3 regions of the Lysinibacillus pakistanensis genome follow, and region 3 is predicted to be linked to each of the others. Evidence: predicted binding sites of a transcription regulator. Region 3 holds the regulator's gene; each other region holds the start of a gene.

Region 1 (6,230 bases), 1.0 Mb from region 3:
TGCTTGTTCCATGTGCATTAATATAATCAACCTGTGAAGGTTCCACGCCTCCATCCGCTAACGCTTGTAGCATCGCACGTGCAGCACCCTCTCCTTCTGGTGCAGGAGCCGTAATATGATGAGCATCTCCTGTTGCACCGTAGCCAAGTACTTCTGCATAGATTTTTGCACCGCGTGCTTTGGCATGCTCGTATTCCTCTAGAATAACAATGCCTGCACCCTCACCAATAATAAAACCATCTCGATTTTTATCGAATGGACGGCAAGCTGCTTTTGGATCTGTATTTAAAGATAGTGCAGTATTGGCACAGAAGCCTGCAACTGCCATCGTCACGATTGGTGATTCGGCTCCACCTGAAATCATTACATCTGCGTCACCACGTTCAATTACTTTAAATGCATCACCAATTGAGTTTGTACCAGAAGCACATGCAGTCACTGAGCAAGAGTTAATACCCTTTGCACCTAAATGAATCGACACTTGACCTGAAGCCATATCTGGAATCATCATTGGAATAAAGAATGGGCTTACACGTCTTGCACCACGCTCTTGGAACGTTAAAAATTGTTGTTCATATGTCTCCATACCACCGATACCAGAGCCAATCCAAACACCTGCACGTGGTGCTAGCTCCTCATCGATTGTTAATTGTGCATCTTCCATTGCCATGATAGACGCTGCAAGGGCATAATGTGTAAAGCGGTCCATTTTACGAGCTTCTTTACGGTCAATATATTTTTCAATATCAAAGTCTTTCACTTCAGCGGCAATTTTTGCTGCGAATAGATCCTTATTTAAACGTGTTAATTCGCCAATACCAGATTTTCCAGCTTTAATGTTAGTCCAAGTTTCCTCGATGCTATTTCCTAGTGGTGTAACTGCGCCAATTCCTGTAATTACTACTCGTCGTTTACTCATTGTCTTACTCCCCTCAAGCATTTTTCGTTATTATTTTCCCCATCGCATTGCAACAGCGCCCCATGTTAAGCCGCCGCCAAATCCAACAAGTACTAATAAATCATCATCTTTAATCTTACCTGCTTCAAGCTCTTCTACCAAGGAAATGCCAATAGATGCTGCTGATGTATTACCATATTTATGAATGGTTTTTGACATTTTTTCAGGTGGTAGCTCCAGTCGTTCTCGAGCAGACTCCATAATTCGGATATTTGCCTGATGTGGCACTAAGAAGTCCACATCTTCTTTTGTTAAACCTGCTTTATCTAGTACATTAACGGCGGATTCACCCATCTGGCGTACAGCAAATTTAAACACTTCGCGACCATTCATGGCAATAGTATCTTGCTGTGTTAAATACAGATTCTTTCCTCCTGTACCATCTGCACCGAGCTCAAAAGATAATATGCCTCTGCCTTCCGATACGGGCCCAACTATTGCTGCACTCGCTCCGTCACCGAATAACACAGCCGTATTACGATCATTCCAGTCAATAACCTTTGATAGTTTTTCAACACCTACTACTAAGACATATTTATAAGCATTTGCTTCTACAAAATGCTTTGCTGTCACTAAACTATATATAAATCCTGCACAAGCTGCTGCCTGGTCCATCGCTGCTGCATTCACTGCACCAATCTGCTCCTGAACCATACATGCTACACTTGGAAATGTTTGATCTTGTGTTACTGTGGCTACTAGGATTAAACCGATTTCTTCAGGTGTAATACCTGCATTTGCAATAGCCTCTTTTGCTGCAGCAACTGCTAAATCTGAAGTTTCCTGATTGTCTGCGGCAAAATGACGCTCTTCGATCCCTGTTCGAGTTCGAATCCATTCATCAGAAGTATCCATAATTTTTTCTAAATCAAAATTTGTCATAACCTTCTCTGGAACGTATTTGCCTATTCCTATAATACCAGCGTTCATTTAGCAACCCCTCTGCTTTCTTACTATCAATTATTAGTAACTGGTCATAATTATAACTCATAATGAAGGAGAGGTGCAAGATGAATTAAAATTAATGCCCATTGCCCTAATATGAATGAAGGGGCTGGAAGGTGTTGGAATGGGATGTCCTGATTGTAGTGGCTCTCTTTTATTATGTGGGTCGTCTCCATCTTATTGAGTAGCTTCCTTATGGCTTTGAACAGTGAATCCTCTTTATTAGCTCCACTCCACTCTATTTAAATGGGACCTCCTCTTTTTTTTAGCACTTCTGAGCATACGAAATATGTGATGATGTAACTTACCACACTATGCAAGCTGAACAATCAATACTATTAAAAAAACACTAAACACTTGTTGTGACAATTTCGCCATGTTTCACAGAAAAGATTCTTTTTTTTTCGATTTATGTTATGATATGATAATGAATATGTAGTAAAACTTTATAATATAAAAAGTTCGGTTGAGGTGAAATTAATGCAATATATCATAACATTCATATGGTCATTTATACTAGTATCAATGTTAAACTACGTAGTAAGCTCTGTACTTGGTGCACCATTTGATTTTAAAACAGGCGCAATCGTTTCTGTTGTATTCTCCATTTTAATTTTTATTATTGGTGCAATTTTACCAAACGAGCCAACACCAGAAGCGACAGACCATCATTAATTTAACAAGAAAAAACCTGTTTCATTTACGTGAAACAGGTTTTTTCTTGATTATTTTTCAACGACACATTGGCCATCATGCATTCTAACATGCAATGTTTCTCCTGGTAATACCTCACCACGTAGTAATTCCTTCGCTACGGCCGTTTCGATATAACGTTGAACGAAACGTTTTAATGGTCTTGCACCAAATTGTGCATCTGCCCCCTGTTGGACAACCCAATCAATTACTTCTTGATTCACCTGTAGAGTAATCTCCTGTTCTGCCACTCGTTTGACCAGCTGTTCAACATATTTCCAAGCAATGGCAGTGAAATGTTCATCTGATAGTGCGTGGAACATAATGATATCATCCATACGATTCAACAGCTCTGGTTTAAAGTGCTGACGCAATGCTGCCATCACTAAATCTTCAACTGCAGCATCTCCTTCTTGCGCCTCCATTAAATAACTAGAGCCAATATTAGATGTTAAAATCACTACAGTGTTTGTAAAGTTAACCATACGGCCCTGGCTATCTGTAATGCGACCATCATCTAAAATTTGCAATAAAATATTTGCTACATCTGGGTGTGCTTTTTCAATTTCATCTAGAAGGACAACAGAATACGGGTTACGACGAACAGCCTCTGTTAATTGTCCCCCTTCCTCATAGCCAACATAACCTGGGGGTGCACCTACAAGACGTGATACGCTATGTTTCTCCATGTATTCACTCATATCAATACGAATAAAGTGATCCTCTGAATCAAACAACTGAGCTGCTAAAGCTTTGGCAAGCTCAGTTTTACCAACACCTGTTGGTCCAAGGAATAAAAAGCTACCAATTGGACGATGCGGATCCTTGATACCTGCTCTTGCACGCCATACCGCTTCTGTAACAAGCTGAACAGCATTATCTTGTCCAACGACACGCTCATGCAATGTGTCCTTTAAGCGCAATAACTTTTCACGCTCACCCTCCACTAATTTCGTTACGGGTATCCCTGTCCAACGAGAAACAATGGAAGCAATTTCTTCAGCAGTTACTTCTTCGCGCAAGATGCGTGATTCCGTACCACTCTCTAATTGTTTCTCCATTTCCTGAATTTCCTTTTCCAAAGTAGGTATTTTCCCATGACGTAATTCAGCAGCTTTATTTAAATCATATTTGCTTTCCGCCTCATCTAAATCACGGCGATATTTGTCTAGTGTTTCACGCTTCTTTTGAATACCATGTAAAGCTTCTTTTTCTGCTTCCCATTGTTTGCGCATGCCTTCTGAGGATTCCTTGAGCTTTGTTAACTCCCCGCGCAACTGCTCTAAACGTTTTTTACTTGCCTCATCTTTTTCTTTACGCAGTGCCTGCTCCTCAATTTCTAGCTGCATAATACGACGTGTCACAGCATCCAATTCCTGAGGCATAGAATCTATTTCAGTTCGAATCATAGCACAGGCTTCATCAATTAAATCAATAGCTTTATCTGGTAGAAAACGCTCTGTGATATAACGGTTTGAAAGTTCCGCCGCCGCTACAATGGCACGATCATGGATACGTACCGCATGATGTAGCTCAAAGCGCTCCTTAAGGCCACGTAAAATAGAAACTGTATCTTCTATTGAAGGCTCACGCACAAGTACTTGTTGGAAGCGACGCTCTAAAGCTGGATCTTTTTCAATATACATTCGATATTCATCTAATGTTGTGGCACCAATACAATGAAGCTCCCCACGTGCAAGCATTGGTTTCAGCATATTTCCAGCATCCATTGCTCCATCTGTTTTTCCTGCACCTACAATGGTATGAATTTCATCAATAAATAAAATAATCCGTCCTTCAGATTCCTTTACTTCCTTCAAAACGCCCTTTAAGCGCTCTTCAAATTGACCACGATAACTTGCTCCAGCAATGAGAGCACTCATATCAAGCTCATACAAGACGCATTCTTTTAAACCCTCAGGGACATCCCCTTTTACAATACGTTGTGCTAATCCCTCAACAATAGCTGTCTTACCGACACCAGGTTCTCCGATTAACACAGGATTATTTTTTGTTTTACGTGTTAAAATACGAATAACATTGCGAATTTCCTCATCACGCCCAATAACAGGGTCCATTTTGCCATTTTTAACTTCTTCAACTAAATTTCGTCCAAATTGCTCTAAGGGCTTTTGGTTATCTGTTTGTTGAAACTGCATAATTAGCACTCCTTTTCAATAATGTTTAGCATAATTTCTCTACTTTAACTTTAAAAATGTTTGACCTTTTTTGACTAACTTTATTTTACATGAACCTATAAAATATGACAAAGAAAAAGCACTAAAAATTTACACTAAAAAATTGAAATTACGTTATAATAATAGTATGTTTCTTAGTTTTTATATCGAAATCCACCATTCTTTTGTGATAATAGCCAATTATTACAAAAAGAAAGCGATGTGTTGAAGATATGGTATTAATGGATAATATGCATGAGAAAATTCATGATCTTTTTCAAAAGCACGGAATATTTATTAAAGTAAATAAAGGGAATAAAATTTTTTTAGAGGGTGAACGGGCAAAGGAAATCTACTATATTAAAACGGGAGTTGTGTCAATTAGCCAAGAAACGGAGAGCGGTAAGGAATTAACCATTCGGATATGTGGTCCAGACAGCATTATTGGAGAGGGTTCATTATTTTGTAATCTATCTTATAATTCTATGACTGCAAAGGTTTTAGAGCCTTCTACGCTATATGTTTTAAGCCGGAAATCGTTAGAGCTCTTATTAGTAGAACATCCTACTCTTATGGTGGAGTATATGAAGTGGCTACAGGCAGAAAATTTAAAGCATCAAAGTCGTTTACGCGATTTAGTGTTAAATGGTAAAAAAGGTGCTTTATTTTCAACCCTAATTCGACTTTCAAATACCTATGGCAAACCTTTAGAAAATAACACTATTTTTATCGATTGCCCTTTAACCAATACAGAAATTGCAAATTTGTGTGGAACGAGCCGAGAAATGATTAATCGCATGCTCAATGATTTAAAAAAGCATCATATTTTATCTTTTGATAAAGGCTATATTACCATTCACGATTTACAATTTTTAAAGGATGAAATTGCCTGTGAGAATTGTCCATTGCAAATATGCCGTATCGATTAATTCGTTATAAGTTAAATCCCCGCTTACCGTTATAAGCGGGGTTTTATTTGTATTATCGAACACCCAAAGCCATTTTGGCATAGCGTGACATTTTATCCTTTGACCATGGTGGATTCCATACAATGTTGACATTTGTTGATTTTACTTCTGGAAGTTCACCTAGAGCTGTATTAACTTGGTCCACAATGACTGGTCCGAGCGGGCACCCCATAGATGTTAATGTCATTGTAACAGTTGCCATACCCTCATCATCTAATTCCACATCATATACTAAACCTAAGTTGACAATATCAATACCAAGCTCAGGGTCAATTACATTCTCTAATGCACCTAACATGCTATCTTTCATATCTTGATCCATTTTATTTCTCCTTTCAGCGTAGTGTTAACCTTATCATAGCAGATGCATCTTATTATGCCAAATGCTTCGCAAGCCATTCAGTTGCTGCTAACATGCCCTCTCGTGACACAGCATGTCCTGCTTTTTTATCTGTAATAAATTTTAGGTCTTCAGGGCTTGTCTCATAG
Region 2 (6,230 bases), 780 kb from region 3:
TCATTTTAGTCGCATACATTTTTGGGTCCTGTCCATGAATGGATTCCACAGTGACAACCATTATTTCGGCACCTGTCCCTTTGTCTAGCTGCTCTGAATAATGATTAAGCTCCTCTTTTACTGAAGTGGATAATACATTAGCAAAATCGTGAATATACGTATTTTTCATGGGGGTTGGCATTGCTGCATCTGCCATTCTAATCAATACAAGAAATGAGAAACAAACAATTGCAAATTGCACAATAAAACGTTTCATTATTGCTTACCTGAATTACTAAAATCAATAGATGGTGCCTTTTCAGAACCTGCTGTAGCTTTAAAATATTCCTTCTGCTCAAACCCAAACATTCCTGCAATTAAATTTCCTGGGAAACGTTTTACATTTTTATTAAAAGTTTGTACTTCATTATTGTAGTCTTCACGAGCGACTGCTAGCCGGTTTTCTGTTCCAGCTAATTCATCCATTAATTGTCGAAAATTAGCGTCTGCCTTTAAGTTTGGATAATTTTCTACCACAACAAGCAATCGACTAAGTGCGCCATTCAGTGCATCATTCGCAACCGCCTGTTCCTCTGGACTACGTGCATTCCCCATTTGTGAGCGTGCCTCCGAAATACTAGCAATAATATCCTGCTCATGTTTAGCGTACCCTTTTACTGATTCCACTAAGTTTGGAATTAAATCATAGCGACGCTGAAGCTGATTTTCAACCTGGGCCCATTTTGAATCCACACTCTCTTCCGCTGTAACAAGGCTGTTGTATTTAGGGATAAATAGTAAAGCTAATAGAACTAAAATAATAATGATAATCCCAATAGGTCCAAGAACTTTTTTCAAATGGTATTCCCTCCTTTACACACTTACTTTTCCTTACCTCTAATGTGCTGCAAAAAAACATCTCTATTCTACATATATGCAAATGGAGTTATAGCGTATGAAATATATCTAATTAGACATACTAAATACTGCAACAAAATAACATTTAGGAGGCGTTTTTTTTGTCACAATCATTTCACAATGAATCAGCTAACCAACCATCATTCAACCAACAACAAAGCCTAAATCATGGTGGACATGAAGTTATGGACATGCATGAAACACTTGGCGAAATCATTGCTGGTATGAATCAATCCATTATTCTACGTCCACATGTTAAGGACCCTGAGTTACTTAGTATTTTGGATCGCCAATATAACTTTACTTTAGGGATGTATAACACTATTGTGGAATCATTTAAAACTGGACATGATCCATCTGTTCCAACTGGACGTTACCAAATGGAGACAGGCAATAACTTTACTTATGGATTAAATCCTGGGCAACCTAAAAAACCAATGCAAAATGCAAATGAAATGAATGATGAAACAATTTCAGGCTTCTTATTAGGTGCTCAAAAAGGTACAGCCAAATGTATGACAGCTGCTGCGACTGAGACTACAAACCCTGTTGTTCGCCGTGTTGTTGCAGATAGTATTCCCAACTGTATTGAAATGGCATACGAATTATCTATTTACCAAAATAAACATGGCTACTACCAAGTACCTCAATATTCTCAGCAGGATATGCGTACAATACTCGATTCATTCGGTACAACTACAAATCCGCTTCATTAACAAAAAAGCAGTCTCACATGTGATCTAAATCACCTGAGACTGCTTTGCTTTGTGGTTATAAAACTTTTCCTAAAAATGCTTTTGTTCGTTCATTTTGAGGATTTCCGAAAATTTCCGCAGGAGCTCCTTCTTCTACAATATAGCCACCATCCATAAAGACCACACGATCGCCTACCTCACGTGCAAAGCCCATTTCATGTGTAACGACAATCATTGTCATTCCTTCAGCTGCTAGATTCTTCATTACATCTAACACCTCTTTTACCATTTCTGGATCAAGTGCAGACGTCGGTTCATCAAAAAGAATGGCTTTTGGTTTCATTGCTAAAGCGCGAGCAATAGCTACCCGTTGCTGCTGACCACCTGAAAGCTGTTCAGGGTAGTTATATGCCTTACTATCTAAACCAACCTTCTTAAGAAGCTCATGTCCTAATGCTTCTGCATCGGCACGACTCATCTTACGAATTTGCATTGGAGCCATTGTCACATTATCAATAACCGTCATATGCGGGAATAAATTGAATTGTTGAAACACCATGCCCACTTCTGCACGTATTGCATTTATATTTGTTTTAGGATCATTAATCTTCACATTTTCAATATAAATGGCACCATCTGTCACTTCTTCGAGCATATTAATGCAGCGTAAAAAGGTACTTTTTCCTGAGCCAGATGGTCCTATTACACAAACTACCTGTTTTTCTTGTATTTCATAATCAATACCTTTTAATACTTCTAACTTGCCAAAATATTTGTGTAAGTTCTGAATTTTAATCATCGCGCTTCCCGCCCTTCTGCCTTACGAGGGACATAGCTATTACTGAATCGCTTCTCGATAAATGCCACAATTTTTGTTACACCATACGTTAAAACTAAATATAATAATGCTGCAACAATGTACGGCTCCCAAAATCGGAAGCTAGCTCCTGCTACTACTTTACTTGCATATAATATATCTGGAGCTGCAATAACGGTTACAAGAGAGGAATCCTTTAATAGCGCAATAAATTCATTCCCTAACGGTGGAATCATTCGTCTAAATGCCTGCGGTAAAATGACTTTTCTCATCGCTTGGTTATGTGTTAAGCCAAGTGATCGTGCTGCCTCCATTTGGCCTTTCGCAATACTTTGAATGCCGGCACGGAAGATTTCTGCATTGTAGGCCGCACAGTTTAATATAAGTGCCGTGATCCCTGACACCATGTAGCCTAAAGAGTGTCCAAAAATCGTAGGTATTACGGCTAAATGAATTAATAAAATTTGCACTAGCATTGGTGTTCCACGGAATAAATCAACATAAAGCTTACATGGCCAATAAATCCATTTTTTTGTTGATAATTTTCCGAGCCCTAAAAATAATCCTAAAAAAATACCACCAAAATAACCACTGAGTGTCAAAATTAGTGTTACGCCAATACCACGTATAAACATATCTCGGTAGTTCCAGACTATGTCCCAGCGTAAGTCAAAGATGTCCATCCGAAAACCCCATTTCCCCTAAAAAGTTACGAAAAATATGAAGCCGCTAGCATAAGGCTATGCTAGGGGCACCATTCATTCTTTTCTTACTTAAAGTCTGAGCCAGTAATCTCTTTTAATTTACCGTTATCTTTAATCTTTTGTAGACCTTCATTTAATAGGTTTAAGAGCTCTTTATTTCCTTTTTGAACCATGAAGCCATAATATTCTTTATCAAATGCATCATCTTCTATTACTTTTAGTTTTTGATCTGGGTGTGCTTTGATATACTCGTAAACTACTGCATTATCACCAATCGCAGCATCTACATTGCCATTTAGCATTTCTTGGATAGCAACGGGTTGATTTTCAAATGCCATAATGTTTGTACTTGCATCACCCTGAAGCTTTTTCGCTGCTAAATGACCAGTCGCATTAATTTGAACTGAAACTTTTTTATCTTTGAGCTCTGCTAATGATTTAATCTTTGAATCCTCTTTTACAACGATTAATAATTGAGATTCATAGTATGGCTCAGTAAAATCGAACGATTGTTTACGTTCTTCTGTTATAGTAATTCCAGATGCCCCAATATCTGTTTCACCATTTTTAATTGTTTGGAATACAGGCTCCCAGCCAATATTTTGCCATTCTACCTCAAAGTTCATTTCATCTGCAATAGCCTGCAAAATATCAACATCAATCCCTACTATATTCCCTTTATCGTCAATCGATTCAAACGGAGCGAAAGTAGCCTCTGTACCTACCTTATAAACTTTTTTACCGCTTCCACCATCCTCTGCCGGTGCACTGCCTGATGATTTATCTTCCTTCGCGCCACATCCTGCTAGAGCTAGCATTAGTGCTGCCACGAGCATAAGTAACATAGATACTCTTTTTTTCATAGCATTTCCCCCTAAAATAAGTTTTTCCGAAATATGACTTCATTTTTCACAATTCGGAAATGTTAGACTATTAGGTCAATTATAGTAACATTATTGCTAATAGACAATAACTTTTCGTATAAAAGTAATTATTTTTTCATAAAAATTTATTTCCATGTGTATTTTTAGCAAAAAACGGTATGAATAATTAAAAATAGCATTAAAAATGAATATTTATACATCAACTAATCATGCCAAAATTAGATAGTTTTAGGCAAAAAAAAAGAATCCCCTCAGATAGGATTCTTTTTTTCGACTAGATGGCTAGTCCTCACGTACAGTATGTCCACTAAAAAATAATTTGGAGTTGTTGCTTTTTTGAAGGTTTGAATGGAACAAATACGGGAATAATGCCAATTAGGGCAGTATTTCCACAATTTTCCCTTCTTTCTCCACTAAGCAGGCTGCTAAACTACTTATTAGGAGAATCGAGCTATAAAAGTTTATCAAATAATCAGTAAAATGGCGCCCTCGGAGGGAATCGAACCCCCAGTGCAAGAACCGGAATCTTACGTGTTATCCATTACACCACGAGGGCAATTAAACACAAAAAAAAAGTACTCACTCTAGGCTTTATGAAAAGCATGATGTAGATAATCCTCATTTTTTGAAGCATACCCGCAAAATAGTGTACCGTACTTTAATCTATGACCTTAACTATTATACAAACGTATTGCCAACAATTCAACTATAGAATGCAAAAAACAATTTATTTTTTTTATTTCACTTTAGCAGGGTTAATATTTGACCTTCCCTGACTATAATGTGTATGATAGGGATACAGCTGAAATACAACGGAAGTTTTCAGCAAGAGTATTCGAATTTAGTTTTATTAAGGAGGATTTAACATGAATTTAATTCCTACAGTTATTGAACAAACAAGTCGTGGTGAACGTGCATATGACATCTATTCACGACTACTAAAAGACCGCATCATCCTTTTAGGAAGTGCGATTGATGACAACGTGGCTAACTCAATCGTAGCTCAGCTTCTATTCCTACAAGCTGAAGATCCAGATAAAGATATCTCACTTTATATTAACTCACCGGGTGGATCGATCACTGCTGGTATGGCCATCTATGATACAATGCAAATTATTAAACCACAAGTGCAAACAATCTGTATTGGTATGGCTGCATCTATGGGAGCATTCCTACTTGCGGCAGGTGAGCCTGGTAAACGATTCGCTTTACCAAATGCAGAAGTAATGATTCACCAACCATTAGGTGGCGCACAAGGTCAAGCAACTGAGATTGAAATCGCAGCTAAACGTATTTTATTCCTACGTGAAAAATTAAATGGTATCTTATCAGAACGCACTGGGCAACCGCTTGAAGTCATTTCAAGAGATACAGATCGTGATAACTTCATGACAGCTGAACGTGCAAAAGAATATGGCTTAATCGACCATATTATGGACCGTAGCGACCGTAAATAACAAAGTACAGACATCTCAGATTTAGTTCTGAGATGTCTTTCTTTTATTTTAAACGTTCTATCCGTCATTTTGTCATTTTCATCCGTCACTTTGACATTGCTATCCGTCACATTAGCTCCGCTATCCACCACTTTCGTTAAATAGAGCATAAAAAAACTGCCCAATTATTGGACAGTCTTCATATTTAATCTTCTTTTTCAATTAACTCTGCCAATGCTGTAACCGCTTGCTCAGCATCGTTGCCTTCGCTGCTTAAAACTACTTCTGTTCCTTTGGCAATAGCTAAGCTCATTACACCCATAATGGATTTAGCATTAACTTTTTTCTCATCCTTCTCAAGAAAGATATCTGCACTAAAGCGATTTGCTTCTTGAACAAATAATGCTGCTTGTCTAGCCTGTAGTCCTAATTTTAATTTGACTTGGACTCTTCTCTCGGTCATTTTCAAAACTCCCCTTTACTACCGTTCATCTTATTAGTTTTATCTTACCTTACTTACTAGCAAAAGAACAATATGTGTTTACGCATCACATTCATACCTGAAAAGTATGAAAACTTAACCACCTATCTTTTCTCCACGTCTTAATGCATCCGCTATTTCATCGATTTTCCGTAAACGATGATTGACACCTGATTTACTAACCGTTCCGCTTGATACCATTTCACCCAGTTCTTTAAGGGTGACATCTTGATATTCTACTCGTAAACGTGCAATTTCTCGAAGCTTTTCAGGTAATTGATCTAGGCCAATGGAATTTTCAATAAATCGAATATTT
Region 3 (6,230 bases):
GCATCTGCCCCAACGTTTGATGTCATAATAACAACCGTGTTACGGAAGTCCACTACACGACCTTTAGAATCTGTCAAACGACCATCTTCAAGCACTTGTAGTAGAATATTGAAAACATCTGGATGAGCTTTTTCAATCTCATCTAGTAATACAACTGAATATGGTTTACGACGAACCTTTTCTGTTAACTGGCCGCCATCATCAAAGCCTACATAGCCTGGAGGTGAACCAACTAAGCGCGAAGTGGAATGTTTCTCCATATATTCAGACATATCAACTCGAATCATCGCATCCTCATCACCAAACATCACTTCAGCTAGTGCTCTTGCAAGCTCTGTTTTACCAACCCCTGTTGGCCCTAAGAAAATAAATGAGCCAATTGGTCGTTTTGGATCTTTTAAGCCTGCTCTTGCACGGCGAATAGCACGAGAAATGGCCTCTACTGCCTCCCCTTGACCTACCACTCGTTTGTGTAGCTCTTCCTCTAATTGTAATAGCTTAGAGGACTCTTCAGAGGCAATTTTTGATACAGGGATTCCAGTCCACATAGATACGACTGCTGCTACATCATCCACTGTAACTTTTGATTCAGATTTCCCTTGCTCTTCCTTCCAATTCTTTCTTGTCGTTTCAATTTCATCTTTTAGCTTTTGTTCGGTATCTCTTAAAGAGGCTGCCTTTTCAAACTCTTGACCAGAGACTGCAGCATTCTTTTCAGAGCGTACATTTTCGAGCTTATCTTCAAGCGCTTTTAAATTTGGTGGAACTGCAAATGAACGTAAGCGTACTTTTGAGCCCGCTTCATCAATTAAGTCAATCGCTTTATCTGGTAAGAAACGGTCAGAAATATAGCGGTCACCCATTTTTGCGGCAGCCTCAATCGCTTCATCTGTAATTTTCACACGGTGATGTGCTTCATAGCGATCACGTAAGCCCTGGATAATTTGAATCGCTTCTTCAACTGTTGGCTCATCAACTTGTATTGGTTGGAAACGACGCTCTAAAGCCGCATCCTTTTCAATATATTTACGATATTCATCTAATGTTGTTGCACCGATACATTGAAGCTCACCACGTGCTAGAGAAGGTTTTAGAATATTTGATGCATCAATTGCCCCCTCTGCACCACCTGCGCCGATTAATGTATGCAATTCATCAATAAATAAAATAACATTTCCTGCTTGGCGAATCTCATCCATCACCTTTTTCAAGCGATCCTCAAATTCACCACGGTATTTTGTACCTGCTACAACTGTTCCCATGTCAAGTGTCATGACGCGTTTATCACGAAGAATCTCTGGCACTTCATTATTAATAATTTGCTGTGCTAGACCTTCAGCAATAGCTGTTTTACCTACCCCTGGCTCACCAATTAATACAGGGTTGTTTTTTGTACGACGAGATAATACCTCAATAACACGCGTAATTTCTTTGCTTCGACCAATCACAGGGTCTAAAGAGCCTTCTCGAGCAATTTGTGTTAAGTCTCGCGCAAGGCTATCTAATGTAGGGGTATTGGCAGCCTGGGCAGCTTGTTGACCAGATTGAGCATTATCATTATTGCCTAGTAGTAATAGCACTTGCTGACGTGCTTTATTTAAGCCGACACCAGCGTTATTTAATACACGAGCAGCCACACCTTCACCTTCACGAATAAGCGCTAATAGCAAATGCTCCGTACCGATATATGAATGACCTAATTTGCGTGATTCATCAACTGATAGCTCAATGACTTTTTTCGCTCTAGGTGTATAGTGGACAATCGGACCCACATCCTCTTTCCCTTTTCCAACTAACTCTTCAATACCTGCTTCAATTGTTTGAGGACTAATATCGATGGCTTCTAATGCTTTCGCAGCTATACCGCCGCCTTCACGAATAAGCCCTAATAGAATATGCTCTGTTCCTATTGATTCGTGTTTCCAACGAATTGCCTCTTCCTGTGCAAGCTGTAATACTTTTTGTGCGCGTTGTGTAAAACGATTAAACATCATATGAATCCTCTCCTTTTTTTCCTATAATAGGCTTACTCATATTTTCACGAAATAATGCCTCACGAAGCATTTTCGCTCGTACGCGATCGCGCTCAGCAGGTGGTAAAACCTCTCCTGCATAGTGTTGTAAAAATCCTGGTTGCATACAGACAACACACTCGTTTAAAGTTGTCGCCTTAATGCCTTCTATCAACTGTAAATCTACCCCTAAACGAACATTGGACAAGCAGGTAGCTGCCTCTTCGCTCGTTAAAATTCGAGCATGCGTTAAAGTACCTAATGCACGGTATACTCGGTCTTCTAGAGCAAGCTCTGCTTTTTCGATTAGCTTACCTCTTGCATGTCGCTCCTTTTGAATAATTTTTTCGGCGACGCTTTGAATGTCAGCCAAAATATCCTCCTCTGTTTTACCCAGTGTTATCTGATTTGACACTTGGTAAACATTCCCTAAGTTTTCGCTACCTTCCCCATATATCCCTCTTACCGTCATTCCTAGCCTTGTCATGGCATTAATAATTTGACTCATTTGACCTGTTAATGTAAGGGCAGGTAGGTGCATCATAACGGAAGCTCGTAAACCAGTACCGATATTTGTTGGGCAACTTGTAAGATATCCAAAAGTATCACGAAATGCATAAGGTAAAGATTTTTCTAGGGCTCGATCAATTTTATTGGCCTGCTCATATGCCCTTTGCAGCTGAAAACTCGCTGTCATACATTGAATGCGTAAATGGTCCTCTTCATTCACCATAATGCTAATTGATTCATCATCAGATAATAGCATGGAGCCAACCTGTTCTTTTTTGGCAAGCTGAGGGCTAATTAAATGCTTTTCTACAAGAATTTGACGCTGTAAGGATGTTAAATCCTTGACGGCAAAATACGAGTAATGATCTTGTAGTTTCGGGCTATCCTGAACAGCGTGTGTTACAGCCTGCTCTACCTGTAATGCCTCATTCTCTGTAAAGGACAGAGGAAAACGATAGCCATCTAAATTTCGTGCAAGACGGATACGTGTACTAATGACTATATCTGAATAATCGTCCTCCACGCTCATCCATGCTGGTGTAGCTCGTTCTAAAAACGATTCAATCATCACGACACATCACCACCTTCAAATTGTAGCTGTTTTTCCAATTCCTTCACTTCATCCCGCAGTTTCGCGGCCTCCTCAAACTGTTCCTCATCTATAGCTACTTTCATAAGTTTACGGATATCTTCTATTTGTTTTTTAATGACGTAAATATTGCTATGAGCGCCGGGCATCTTACCTAGATGTTGAGGTCCTGCTTGTATTCGATTAAAGAGCTTTGGTAGGTGCTCGCTAAAGCTGTCATAGCAGCTAGGGCAACCGAATTTTCCTTCTTTTAAAAATCTTTTATACGTAAAGCCACATTGTGGACAAGTTTGTGGTTGTGGCTGCGCCTGTTGTTTTTCATCCACTTTTTGTTGTTGCCATGTCGGTGAGCCAAACCAATTAGATAATAGCTGTTGAATAGATACAGGCTCTTGTTTAAATTCTGCATGAAATGGATGGAACTGCGAGGCGCAGACGTCACAGTAATGATGCTCTACCTTTTGTCCATTTTGAACTTGTGTTACAGTTACCGTCGCATTACGCTGCTTGCAATGTTCGCAAATCATTTCCATCACCTCTCTATTTTTGCTGTTCATATTTGATTGTTGTTAGCATCGCTCTTAATATTCTTGCTCGAATGGTATCCCGTAACGGGAGTGGCAAATCCAGAGTTGAGCGATCAATTGCCGCTAACATTAACTTCGCTTCTCTCTTTGAAATTACCTGCTCATCGATAAGCCGATAAACTAAATCTTCTGCCATTGTTTGCGATGCCCCTCCCTCTATCTGCCTGAGGACATCGTCGATCAAATCGATTTGTGAATTCGCGCGGACACGTAAAATTCGTATGTATCCACCACCACCACGTTTGCTTTCAACAAGATAACCTCGTTCGGCAGTAAATCTAGTATTGATCACATAATTTATTTGTGAGGGCACACATTGGAATTTATCAGCAATTTCACTGCGCTTAATTTCAATATGCCCTTCTCCACCTAATTCAAGTACTTGCTTCAAGTAGCCTTCTATGATGTCTGATATATTACGCATTAGGAATACACCTCGCTTACTTCACTGACTTTGACTATCTTTGACTTTCTTTGAGTATATTATACAAAACGCTTGAAAATAATTGCAATGATTTCGCCTATAGAAAAATTAATAGCAACTATTTTTTCATTCAAACGCTTGAAAAATCGCTATTCATGCTAGCTATCTTAACGTTCGTATGTCTAATGTACCCTTTTTCGTGATGAAAAAAACGCAAGCACATGCAATTAGCATATACTTGCGTCATCAATTTCGCCTTGGCGTTATTGCGTCAGGATTTTGAATAGTGCCAAGGCCTGCACGAGGTCCGACACGATATCGGTCATTTCGGTAATGCCACAGGACGTGGCGATGCAGGTCAGTTAGCCGTTTTCACAGGATGCGAAGGTTTTAGGCTAACATCCTTTTATTTATTCCTTTGAAAATCAGTGACATCCGCTGGGTGCTTTGGGCCAACAGATGTTTTTTTGTGGAAAATCAAGATAAAAATTATATCCAGCGACCAACAATTGGGTAATGCCATGGTTCATCAGATAAAGCCTTTACAATTCCAATAATCGGTACGACAAACAACATAATACCGAAAATAATTAGGAATGGTAAACCAACGAGTACAAAACTTAGTGCCACAGAAATTGCAATTAAAACACCCATTACAATTTGGAACAGTAGTGCTTGAATGGAAATAGCTTTTACTTCCTCATCAGAACTAATTAAGAAAAATAAAATTGGTACTAACCATGGCGCAAAAAACGGACTTGCGTGTATGATTACCTTAGACCATTTAGCTTCCAATTATATCAACCCTTCTTTTTTAAATTTTCCTTTGTTTTATGTACTACTATTTACGGAACTATACCCTGAATAGTTTCATTGTATGTTGCATTTTAAAAAAATTCTTTGGGAAAGGCATGTGAGACACTATGGAATTTAATAACACGCTAGCAAACGAATACGAAAAGGGTATTCGTCGAACATTACCTAGTTACGATGCCATGCTACGTTTAACACAAACCTTTTATCAATCCACACTACCTGAGAAAGCTGAATTGCTAGTAGTTGGCTCTGGAAGCGGCAATGAAATTTTACAACTTGCAGAGCATAAGCCAACTTGGTCATTTGTGGGCATCGATCCCTCTGAGGCCATGTTACATGTAGCGGAGGAGCGTTTAAAATCTTTGCCTAATCAAATTTCTTTATACCAAGGAACCATGCTGGATACGAAGTTACCCTCTGGAGAGTTTGATGCAGCTAGCTGTATTTTAGTGCTGCATTTTATCAATGGGACTCAAGAAAAGCTTGCAACATTGAAAGAAATAGCAAATAATTTAAAGCCTGGTGCACCATTTGTTCTTGTTTCAAAATATGGGCAGCCTGGCTCTTTAGAAACCGAATTACAATTTGATTTATGGCGGGCCTATTGGCTGCAGCACACAAAGCTATCTCCCTTAGAGGTAGCTGATATGGAAAAATCCATACGCTCCCTTTCTTTTATGCCTGAGGAGGATATTTTAACACTACTTCAAGAGGCAGGATTTACAAGACCATCCAGATTTTTTGCCACTACATTATTTGGTGGATGGATATGCTATAAAGAAGTCTAAAAATTAATTTCACGTAATTGTAGCTGCCGCTTTGCTTTCGCTACAGAAGACATTTGCAGTTGCCACTATGCTTTCGATACAAAAAACATCTGCTGAATGAAGATAAATGTATTACTCTATGAGGACGATTATTCCTAGAAAGTTAAAATCAACAGAATTGGGGTGAACGCTGTGATACGCACAATCGGGATTACGAAGGATCAACAACTCATAAAGGGTTTTCCTATCGAGGATATAAACAAGAATCATTTTGAATGGTATTGGGTCGATTTTGATTGCCCTACTACTGAAGAAGAGCTGCTATTGGATACGTTTTTTCATTTTCATCCACTTGCTATAGAAGACTGCTTATTGCGTTTACAGCGACCAAAGCTCGATTTTTATGATGATTTCCACTTCTTTGTTATTCATAGAGTGAATGAAGAATTAGCAGCAGAGGAAGTTAATATTTTTGTTTCCAATAAATTCATTGTAACCTTTCATAAAAATACTGCTCCCGAAATC

Evidence for each region. The regulator CtsR, encoded in region 3, represses protease genes until heat stress. The targets are predictions, from matches to a motif close to ATGGTCAATAAAGGTCAAACA.
Region 1: the regulator CtsR is predicted to act here: its motif matches at 4,813-4,833, upstream of QNH24_RS04105 (ATP-dependent Clp protease ATP-binding subunit).
Region 2: the regulator CtsR is predicted to act here: its motif matches at 4,757-4,777, upstream of clpP (ATP-dependent Clp endopeptidase proteolytic subunit ClpP).

The regions. Positions count from the first base shown of each region.
Region 1 is NZ_CP126101.1:878,020-884,249, reverse strand. Features, by position in the region: gene fabF (beta-ketoacyl-ACP synthase II) at 1-919, opposite strand, end outside; gene QNH24_RS04115 (beta-ketoacyl-ACP synthase III) at 950-1,888, opposite strand; gene QNH24_RS04110 (YjzD family protein) at 2,384-2,578, shown strand; gene QNH24_RS04105 (ATP-dependent Clp protease ATP-binding subunit) at 2,629-4,755, opposite strand; gene QNH24_RS04100 (Crp/Fnr family transcriptional regulator) at 5,016-5,702, shown strand; gene QNH24_RS04095 (metal-sulfur cluster assembly factor) at 5,755-6,063, opposite strand; gene QNH24_RS04090 (prolyl oligopeptidase family serine peptidase) at 6,116-6,230, opposite strand, start outside.
Region 2 is NZ_CP126101.1:4,316,519-4,322,748, forward strand. Features, by position in the region: gene QNH24_RS21505 (TPM domain-containing protein) at 1-256, opposite strand, end outside; gene QNH24_RS21510 (LemA family protein) at 256-837, opposite strand; gene QNH24_RS21515 (spore coat protein) at 999-1,613, shown strand; gene QNH24_RS21520 (amino acid ABC transporter ATP-binding protein) at 1,669-2,391, opposite strand; gene QNH24_RS21525 (amino acid ABC transporter permease) at 2,388-3,092, opposite strand; gene QNH24_RS21530 (basic amino acid ABC transporter substrate-binding protein) at 3,179-3,976, opposite strand; tRNA gene QNH24_RS21535 (tRNA-Arg) at 4,479-4,553, opposite strand; gene clpP (ATP-dependent Clp endopeptidase proteolytic subunit ClpP) at 4,864-5,454, shown strand; gene QNH24_RS21545 (HPr family phosphocarrier protein) at 5,639-5,896, opposite strand; gene whiA (DNA-binding protein WhiA) at 6,011-6,230, opposite strand, start outside.
Region 3 is NZ_CP126101.1:5,100,687-5,106,916, forward strand. Features, by position in the region: gene QNH24_RS25475 (ATP-dependent Clp protease ATP-binding subunit) at 1-1,994, opposite strand, end outside; gene mcsB (protein-arginine kinase McsB) at 1,984-3,093, opposite strand; gene QNH24_RS25485 (UvrB/UvrC motif-containing protein) at 3,090-3,638, opposite strand; gene QNH24_RS25490 (CtsR family transcriptional regulator) at 3,652-4,122, opposite strand; gene QNH24_RS25495 (DUF4870 domain-containing protein) at 4,612-4,917, opposite strand; gene QNH24_RS25500 (class I SAM-dependent methyltransferase) at 5,046-5,726, shown strand; gene corA (magnesium/cobalt transporter CorA) at 5,898-6,230, shown strand, end outside.